3 regions of the Planomicrobium sp. MB-3u-38 genome follow, and region 2 is predicted to be linked to each of the others. Evidence: predicted binding sites of a transcription regulator. Region 2 holds the regulator's gene; each other region holds the start of a gene.
What was found. Region 2 encodes LexA, which represses DNA repair genes until DNA is damaged. Its sites were predicted from a motif close to CGAACATATGTTCG; they were not measured.
Positions count from the first base shown of each region.

Region 1: the regulator LexA is predicted to act here: its motif matches at 1,588-1,601, upstream of uvrB (excinuclease ABC subunit UvrB).
Region 3: the regulator LexA is predicted to act here: its motif matches at 1,635-1,648, upstream of parE (DNA topoisomerase IV subunit B).

Region 1 covers NZ_PJBO01000071.1:69,152-72,435, reverse strand. The annotation lists gene uvrB (excinuclease ABC subunit UvrB) at 1-1,519, opposite strand, end outside; gene CXF70_RS14580 (IDEAL domain-containing protein) at 1,660-1,899, opposite strand; gene CXF70_RS14575 (competence protein ComK) at 2,078-2,629, shown strand; gene CXF70_RS14570 (YhjD family protein) at 2,626-2,991, opposite strand; gene CXF70_RS14565 (ABC1 kinase family protein) at 3,157-3,284, opposite strand, start outside.
Region 2 covers NZ_PJBO01000060.1:194,329-197,612, reverse strand. The annotation lists gene CXF70_RS12090 (YneB family resolvase-like protein) at 1-411, opposite strand, end outside; gene yneA (cell division suppressor protein YneA) at 408-725, opposite strand; gene lexA (transcriptional repressor LexA) at 888-1,508, shown strand; gene CXF70_RS12075 (class I SAM-dependent DNA methyltransferase) at 1,582-2,322, opposite strand; gene CXF70_RS12070 (hypothetical protein) at 2,417-2,611, opposite strand; gene CXF70_RS12065 (hypothetical protein) at 2,768-2,968, opposite strand; gene CXF70_RS12060 (hypothetical protein) at 3,243-3,284, shown strand, end outside.
Region 3 covers NZ_PJBO01000081.1:17,861-21,144, reverse strand. The annotation lists gene CXF70_RS16995 (hypothetical protein) at 1-48, shown strand, start outside; gene CXF70_RS16990 (HesB/YadR/YfhF family protein) at 96-380, opposite strand; gene plsY (glycerol-3-phosphate 1-O-acyltransferase PlsY) at 408-1,001, opposite strand; gene CXF70_RS16980 (CoA-binding protein) at 1,137-1,544, shown strand; gene parE (DNA topoisomerase IV subunit B) at 1,663-3,284, shown strand, end outside.

The DNA of each region.
Region 1 (3,284 bases), on a different contig from region 2:
CACGCAGCAAGTTGATCCCGACCAATACATCGTAGACACCCATCCGCAATTCGCGGATGATTTCAATGCGTTCCAGTGTCTTGATCTCGGAGTGCAGATAATTCACTTTGACTCCAGCTTCTTTTAAATAGGCCGTCAAATCTTCTGACATTTTCTTTGTCAATGTCGTGATAAGCACACGCTCATCCCGTTCTGAGCGCTGCCGGATTTCATCCATCAGGTCATCGATCTGCCCTTCGATCGGACGGATTTCGATTGTTGGATCCAGCAGACCAGTCGGCCGGATGATCTGCTCGACCATTTCCGGTGTATGTTCCAGTTCATATGGACCCGGCGTTGCCGAAACAAATACCGCTTGGTCGATATGCTCCTCGAACTCAGTGAAAGTCAGCGGACGATTATCCATTGCTGAAGGCAGACGGAAACCATGGTCAACCAGCACTTTCTTTCTGGCCTGGTCACCATTGAACATTCCGCGAACCTGAGGCAGCGTGACGTGGCTTTCATCGACCACCAAGAGGAAGTCATCCGGGAAATAATCGATCAATGTATAAGGCTGCGCGCCTGGGGGACGCAAAGTCAGATGACGGGAATAGTTTTCGATCCCTGAACAGAAGCCCATTTCACGCATCATTTCCAGATCATAGCGAGTCCGTTGCTCAAGCCGCTGTGCTTCCAGTAATTTATCTTCAGCCCTCATTTCTTTCAGGCGTTCTTCCAATTCCGCTTCGATATTTTCAATGGCTTTAACCATCTTCTCTTCACGCGTAACAAAGTGGGACGCCGGGAAAATCGCGACATGTTCCCGTTCACCGATTATTTCACCAGTCAATGCGTCCACTTCCCGGATGCGGTCAATTTCGTCTCCGAAAAATTCGACACGCAAACACCTTTCATCTCTCGAAGCCGGGAAGATTTCAACAACGTCTCCGCGTACACGGAATGTCCCGCGTATGAAGTTAATGTCATTTCGTTCATATTGAACATCGACAAGTTTGCGCAAAAGCTGGTTTCGTTCAATTTCCATCCCTTTGCGCAGTGATACCACAAGTTCCCGGTATTCTTTCGGGGAACCTAAACCGTAGATGCAAGACACCGAAGCGATAACGATTACATCATCCCGTTCAAAAAGCGAAGATGTCGCCGAGTGGCGAAGCTTATCGATTTCGTCGTTGATGCTCGCGTCTTTCTCTATATAAGTATCCGACTGCGGCACATATGCCTCCGGCTGATAATAATCGTAGTAGCTGACAAAGTACTCAACCGCATTGTCCGGAAAAAATTCTTTGAACTCGCTGTACAATTGTCCTGCCAATGTTTTATTATGAGCCATTACCAGAGTCGGTTTCTTCACTTGCTGGATAACGTTTGACATTGTATAGGTCTTACCTGTACCAGTGGCACCGAGCAAGGTCTGGAACCGTTTGCCATTATAGATTCCCTTAGTCAATTCAGCAATCGCTTGCGGCTGATCGCCGGCAGGTTCGTATGGTGCTTGCAAATTGAATTCCTGTTTCATGTATATAGTCCTCCCGTTTTTCAATACCTTTATTTTATCATATGCCCTAAAATTCCCCTAACAAAAAGCGAACGTATGTTTTTTCAATGATTATATTAAGGCAAAAAAAAGAACCGCTCCTAGGAGCGGTTCTTTTTCAATCAGGATTCATCACATTTTAAAGCCTGCAATTGCTGGCTGTATCGATTAAATGCATTGCGGTCGTTAGTGTCCAGGGCTTCATCTATAAGATTCATGAGTTGTTCTTCCTGCTGTGAGCGGTGCACATGCTTTAGGAAAAGATCGAGATAAATCTCGTTCAGCAATTTTTCCGCTTCAGAAATTTTCTTTGTTTGAGCCATCGCCTTCATGAAATCAGCATAAGAATAATAGTTTTCCATTCTACCTCACCCCGAATGCTTTTCATTAGTATACATGATAAGTAATAAAAGAACAATAATTATTTTGAAAATTCCAACGATAATTAAAAGGGACTATGTTCAAAAATTAAAAAGATTGTATATTTTCCAATTATTATTATAATAGGTAGAGTACAGTAAATTTTGGGGGTGTTTTAGCATGGGCCGAAAGATTTATAATCCCTTTTCCTACACAGTCTGCAATAATACATACGCGCTGCTTCCACATGTGGAAGGTTCACGCCTGGTGACTCGGGTACTTGAAGACCGCAGTGAATTTCTGATTGAACAAACTGCATACAAGACTATTACAGGTTCCTGCTCTTTTTACCGCGGCTCCCTTGAAAGTGCTACCCTATACGCCCAAAAAGCTGTAGGAGTAAAGCACAAACCGCCCATCATCATCGACGAATATTATGGCAATCCCTTAATATTCTTCCCTACCCATTCACCGAAGAATAAAGAGTCTGTCTGGTTCAATTATGATGCCATCGACTTGATCGAAAGCGATGAGCGCGGCGGCAGCGTAGTCTATCTTGGAAATGGGCAATCCGTCTGTTTGGACGTTTCACCCGTCGCCCTTCGCAACCAGCATTCGTTTGCCGGATCTTTGAGGCGCTATTTTAAAAAAGCGCAGAATCAGCATAAACAGCAGCTGACCTACATAACCAAACGGCCGATGCCTATCCGGCCAAGGCATCTTTCTGATTAAACTTTCATTTCCGCCGTTGATAAATAGATGCGTATCAATTCTTCCACCCGGTTGCGCAAGCGCAGATTCAGGTAACGCCGATGATCCTCATATCCACCATGATAAAATACATATTCGGTGAAAGTATCATCGCCTGTGCCGCGCATCACTTTCATCTGGCGCTCCCGCATATGTATTTTGGTTTCTTTCAATTCCTTCTGCACCTGACTGATTGCCCCTTCCACCAATTCCAGGTAGGGACGTTTAAGTTTAAAAGAGCCATTTTCAAATATGCTCCTGTCACGTTCCAGTACAGAAAATACCATGGGCAGATAAATCATGTTTTCGAAATGGATGATTTCTTCCTGCGGAATCAAAGGCATATCTTCACCACCTTTACGAATTAGCCTTGATGCAGACCCCTTGCTATGTGGCTTTGACGATAAACACACGAAGGGAACGTTTGTTCTTATTTATAATTGTACTCCCTATTTCCGAAATTGCAATATGCTAAACATAATAAACCTCCGCGCAGGATGCGCGGAGGTTTATTTTATGGAACGATAGACAATCAATGACGCCACGAAGGCTGCGGAAGAAACCCATAAATACGGTTCGTGCGAAAACCAAACGGAGATGGAAATTCCGGTGAAAGACAAAATACTGAAGATGCCGG
Region 2 (3,284 bases):
CTTGGCATTATGTATTTTCCGTTGGTATTCTTCAACGATGGCCAATATTTCCAGCACCATATCATCCATATCATTCAAGGCAATCTGCCCTTTGTCCGACAAGGTATATACTTCAACCCCATATTTTTTCATGACATGAAGAAGCGCTATCCTGGCGTGTCCTCTGCCAAGACGTGTTTCATCCTGGACAAAGACAGCATCCAACTTCTCTGTCTTGATGCTGTTAAGCATCTCCAGCAATCCATCCCTGTCCATTTCATAACCGCTGTGTTGATCACGAAAAATTCGCTCCACTAAATAGCCCTGCTCGAACGCAAATTTCAAAAGTTCCTCTTCCTGGCGGTCGAGCGATGTTTCCTGTGCTTCTTTATCCGTGCTCACACGGCAATAAATGAAAGCTTTTTTCTTCATTCGGAATCACTCGCCAATTTATAAGTCCCGTCCGGCACATAATCCAGATGCTCATCAGGAATTTTCAGAGTCTGTCCTGCTGTAATGATCGGTGCATTCAATTTATTTTCTTTCATAATTCCATCAATCCATTCGTGATGTGGTATATTGCCGCTGTATTCATCGGCAAGCGTCCATAAGGTGTCCCCTTGTTCGATTTTAAGCTGGACCATATGGGCCTCTTCACTATTATGGGAGAGTGCTGAATAAAATGAAAGGATAAGTACCAAAGTGAAGAATAGGAAAACAAATGAATTTCTACGAATGTAAGCCATTGAAATCTCCTCCTAGAATATGTGTTCGGAATGTATGTTCTTATAATAATGCGAACACGTGTTTTTGTCAAGGCGAAATTCGAACCTATGTTTGCATTTCATTGCCCAAGTTGATATAATAAAAGTAGAAAATAAGAAGTTCAAATAAAAGAGGTGAAACTGTTGAAGAAAGTATCGAAACGCCAGGAAGATATCTTGACTTTCATCAAAGATGAAGTGCGTGAAAAGGGTTATCCACCCTCCGTCCGTGAAATCGGCGAGGCAGTTGGTCTGGCATCCAGTTCTACAGTCCATGGCCATTTGGCAAGACTTGAAAGCAAAGGGCTTATCCGACGTGACCCGACAAAACCAAGAGCGATCGAAGTTATATCCACTGATGAAGCGCTTATCGACAAAAGCCCGGTGCTGCATGTTCCGTTAATCGGTAAAGTAACCGCAGGGCAGCCAATCACAGCTATCGAGAACGTTGAAGAGTATTTCCCGCTACCCCAATCCTATGGTACTGATGATGATCACATCTTCATGCTTGAAATCATGGGTGAAAGTATGATCGAAGCTGGCATACTCAACGGCGACTATGTCATCGTCAAGCAGCAGCAGACAGCAAATAACGGCGACATAGTTGTAGCGATGACTGAAGAAGACGAAGCAACTGTCAAACGTTTCTTCCGGGAAGACAATTATTTCCGCTTACAGCCTGAAAATTCTTCAATGGATCCAATCATTGTTGAAAGTGTATCCATTTTGGGCAAAGTTGTAGGCGTTTACCGTCAGATCCAATAATATACAGAAAGAGCCAAAGGCATGCCGCCTTTGGCTCTTTCCTTTATCCATAATGATTTTAATTTCTTTAAGCTCAGCTTTCTCCTTTGCTGCAGGAAAAGACCAGTATAACCGGAATTCGTTTACGCCTTTCAAATTCCCCTGGATCCGTAAAGTTAGCTTTTTCAGGCTGTCCTTCTTTCAGGGAATGTATATGGAAGCCGGCTGAAATCAGGGAAGAAAAATAATTTTCAATTGTCCGGTGGTATTTCACCACATTCTTTCCGATCCACGGCTCATTTCGGGCGCCTTGTTCGAAATAGTTGTCAACTACCCAATCATTCCTTCTTTCTCCACCGCTCTTGCTTTTGAATGATGCAGTCGTTACCGGATGCTGTACACTGAATATGAATCTGGCCCCTTCTTTCAACGTTTTGGCAATTGATTTGAATACTTCATCAAGATCTTCTATATAATGAAGAGCCATTCTTGAAATAACAATCTCGTAGGCCATTTCCGGGTATTCAAACTTTTCCATCGATCTGTGAAAAACTTCGGCCCGGGTGCCGTAAAGATTTGTTTTTGCCAAATTTACCATGGCTGCAGAACCTTCAACCCCTGTATAAGCTTTTGCTCCTTTTTTCAGAAGTTCTTTTCCGTACCTTCCATCCCCGCAGCCTAAGTCCAATATATGTGCATCTTTTAAGTCATTCATGAATCCATTGATGATCGGCCCTTCGATTGCATTGTTCGGACTGTCCGGACGTGAACGCCTTTTTAAATAGCTTTCCAGAAAATCCTGTTCCTCATACGCAAGTGATCCTCTATATTCCATTTTGCATCCCTCTTTCACATGTCATCAATTTTAAATTTACCGGTATAGTTCCGACCCAGAAAAAAACGCTGCGGGAAGCAGCGTTTCAAAGGAATCATAATTCAGATACGATGATATATTTCACCATATTTATCGTGATGCGGTAAACATTCTTATCATTGTCATCACGGAATTCATATGTACCGTTTGTCGGTATACCGCTCAATGCAGAATCTTTGCTTGTAGCTTTAACAGTATGTGTCAGTGTGTTCCCTTGGTCAAAATAAAAATCAATCTGGAAATTTTTCATAAGTATTGCCTCCCGTCGTCTCATAATATCTCACTATACAGTTTATCATAAGTGGACAGTCGAACCGAATTTGGACCAAAAACATGTCATCAATACAAGAAACCCCGAATCCGCCCTAGTTTTCAGGCAGCTTCGGAGTTTCAGGCATAAACCATTTTAGAATAATGAATCGGTTTTTCTTTGCATGTCCACCCACCATTGAATATGGGCCCGGTCAAACACAATCCTATTGCCGTACGGCTTACTATGAGGGATCTTTCTTGCCAATAAGAATTCATTGATCTGCTGTTCCGTCAGCGGGTACCCCACTGAATCCAAATAAACGAGCAGATTTTCTATTCCTTGGATTTTGCCCATTTAATCACCTCCCACAAAATCCTCCTTAGCTCTAAAGAAGATTCAGTACGAGTTATTAAAATTTATGGCATATATCATTATACCCAACAAATATTGATTTCTAACCTAATCTGCAATTTTTTATTTTTGCACTGCTTTTTACACAACCCTGTTAGAATGAACTGTTAGTATTTTTAACCATTTTATGGTACAATGATGATATTCAATAAATGAGTTTATGGATTCCTAGAGACTTTTCTTAGTCACTTTCCATATAAGGAAAGGGGCTTTTATTTTGTCAATTGAGTACATCATCAAAACACTTGAGACAATGCGT
Region 3 (3,284 bases), on a different contig from region 2:
GAAGCAGAAGACAGGTTGGAACAACTGATTAAGTTGGAGAAAAAGTAGAAGAGCCGGAATGGAAGAATTATTCTTCCGTTCCGGCTTTTTAATCTTTATTCGTATGAGTAATCCAATTCCTGAAGATCGTCATTTACGCTTACAGTCAAATCGTGTCCGTCGAAATACCAGAGATCATTCTGTTCAATGAAATAAAGTACGTCGTCATTTTCAACTTCAACGGCTGCCTCATTTGGCTGATCTTTCGTGACACCAAGCGAAAAGCCTGGCTGGAGTCCGGAGCCGCCATATCGTACAAAAAATCGAACGGTCTCTCCGGATGAGACTTCCATTTCATCATGGAACCATTTGAAAGCATCATCACTGATTTTAATGTCCATCAAGCACACGTCCTTTCGGCTTTAGGGTCACATAAACTTGATTTTTGGCTCTGTGCCTGCCCGGATACGAGCGATATTGGCCCGGTGGCGATAGAAGATGAATGCCGCCAAAACCAAAATCACGGCGAGGAAAGGATAATCTCCTGTATTAACAGCATAAATGATGGCGTAAATTACAGCAACTACAGCGAGTATCATGGAAGACAATGAAACCATTTTCGTAATTTTCAGCGCGAGCAGCAGCACAGCAACAGCTACAATGAACAATGGCCATTGATAGCCGAGCAGAATGCCCCCGGAAGTCGCCACGGCTTTCCCGCCTTTAAATTTGGCGAATACCGGATACATATGTCCCACAACCGCAATCAGTCCGAATACAAGTGGATGGATGTTCGTATCGATATACAGGGGTATAAGCGTAGCGGCAGTCCCTTTTAAAATATCAAGTACAGTGACGATCAGGCCGGCAGTTGAACCCAGGACCCGGAATGTATTGGTTGCGCCAAGGTTGCCGCTGCCTTTGGTACGGACATCGGTATTGTAGAAAATTTTGCCGATCCATAATGCGGAAGGGATCGAACCAAGTAAATAAGCCAATAAAACGGGTAGCAATATTTCCATTGTAGACTCCTTTTAATCTCTCTATTTGGTATTCTAAGTTTAACACGCGAAAAGATCTTAAAACAATCCTTGCAGGATTTTTATGAAACAGCGAGAATATCATGTATGATAGAATAAAAAGGACAGGTGATTCTCTTGAATAATCCAAGCAGAGAAGAAATCAAAGAAGTTTTGGATAGTGCCAAAACCATCGCTGTCGTCGGTCTCAGTCCGAATCCGAACAGAACATCCTATATGGTTTCTGAGGCGATGCAAAAAGCGGGCTATCGGATCATCCCGGTCAACCCGGTTGCCGATGAAGTGTTGGGTGAGAAAAGTTATGCGTCCCTGAAGGACGTCCCTGAGCCAGTGGACATCGTCAATGTTTTCAGACGCAGTGAGTTTTTAGAAGAGCTGGCTGAAGAATTTACCGAAATCGATTGCCCTGTTTTTTGGACGCAATTAAATGTAGTGGATGACAAAGTATTTAAACGGTTACAAGAAGAAGGCTATACGGTCATTATGGACCGCTGCATCAAAGTCGAACACGCCATCCTTAAATAAGCGGTTAAAGGAAAAGGGCGCCTGGCGCTCTTTTTCTATGGTTATTGACAGATGCCCGACTTATCGATACGATTAAAAGATAGAGATATGCGAACAGATGTTTGTTGGAGGGAATTAGATGGCTAAAACGAAGAATACGGCATATAACGAAGAAGCGATCCAGGTACTCGAAGGCTTGGATGCCGTCAGAAAACGGCCTGGTATGTATATCGGTTCGACGGATACACGGGGCCTTCACCATTTGGTCTATGAAATCGTCGATAACTCGGTAGATGAAGCTTTAGCTGGTTTTGGCGACAAAATCAGCGTTACCATACACGAAGATAACAGCATCAGCGTACGGGATTATGGGCGTGGCATGCCGACTGGCATGCACCGCAGCGGGAAACCGACGCCTGAAGTCATCTTGACTGTCCTTCATGCTGGCGGGAAATTCGGACAGGGCGGCTATAAAACAAGCGGCGGCCTGCACGGCGTAGGTGCTTCGGTTGTAAACGCATTATCCGAGTACCTGGAAGTAACGATTCACAGGGACGGCAAGAAATACCGCCAGCGATTCGAAAATGGCGGAAAGCCAGCAACGACGCTTGAAGAGATCGGCTCCACAAAGGAAAGCGGAACGAATATCCATTTCCGTCCGGATCCTTCAATTTTTTCAGCCACTAAATATAATTATGAAACCTTGAGCGAACGCCTGCGTGAGTCTGCATTTTTATTAAAAGGCCTGAAAATCGAATTGACTGATAAACGAAGTGAAGAGGAACAGTACGAAGAGTTTTTCTTTGAAACGGGCATCGAAGCATTTGTTGAATATTTGAACGAAGAAAAAGATACTTTGCACAAGGTCGCCTATATCGAAGGCAAGCAGGAGGAACTGGAAGTCGAGTTTTCATTCCAGTTCAACGATGGCTATTCTGAAACGATCCTGTCGTTCGTCAATAACGTCCGCACACGTGACGGCGGTACACATGAAACCGGCGCTAAAGCGGCGATGACACGCGTATTCAATGATTACGCACGCAAAATCAACCTCTTGAAAGATAAAGATAAAAATCTGGAAGGTTCCGATATCCGGGAAGGGATAGCGGCGATTGTTTCTGTCCGGATTCCGGAAGGGCTTTTGCAATTTGAAGGGCAGACAAAGAGTAAACTTGGTACAAGCGAAGCACGCAGTATCGTTGATGCTGTCGTGTCACAGAAGTTGATGTATTTCCTGGAGGAGAATGCTGACCTCAGTGCATCTCTGGTGCGCAAAGCGATCCGTGCGTCACAGGCAAGATTAGCTGCCCGTAAAGCGCGTGAAGATGCGCGGAACGGCAAAAAACGCAAGAAGTCCGATATGTTATTATCCGGCAAACTGACACCCGCGCAATCGCGGAACGCCGCTAAAAACGAATTGTATCTGGTGGAAGGTGACTCTGCCGGAGGATCCGCCAAACAAGGGCGTGACCGCACATTCCAGGCCATTTTGCCTCTTCGGGGTAAAGTCGTCAACACGGAAAAAGCGAAGCTTGAGGAAATTATGAAAAACGAAGAAATCTCGACGATCATCCACGCAATCGGCGGAGGGGTGTCATCGGATTTCTCGATAGATGACATCGCCTACAATAAAGTCATCATCATGACGGATGCCGATACGGACGGAGCGCATATCCAGGTATTGCTTTTGACGTTCTTCTACCGGTATATGAAGCCGCTGATTGAAGCGGGCAAAGTGTTTATCGCGCTGCCACCGCTTTA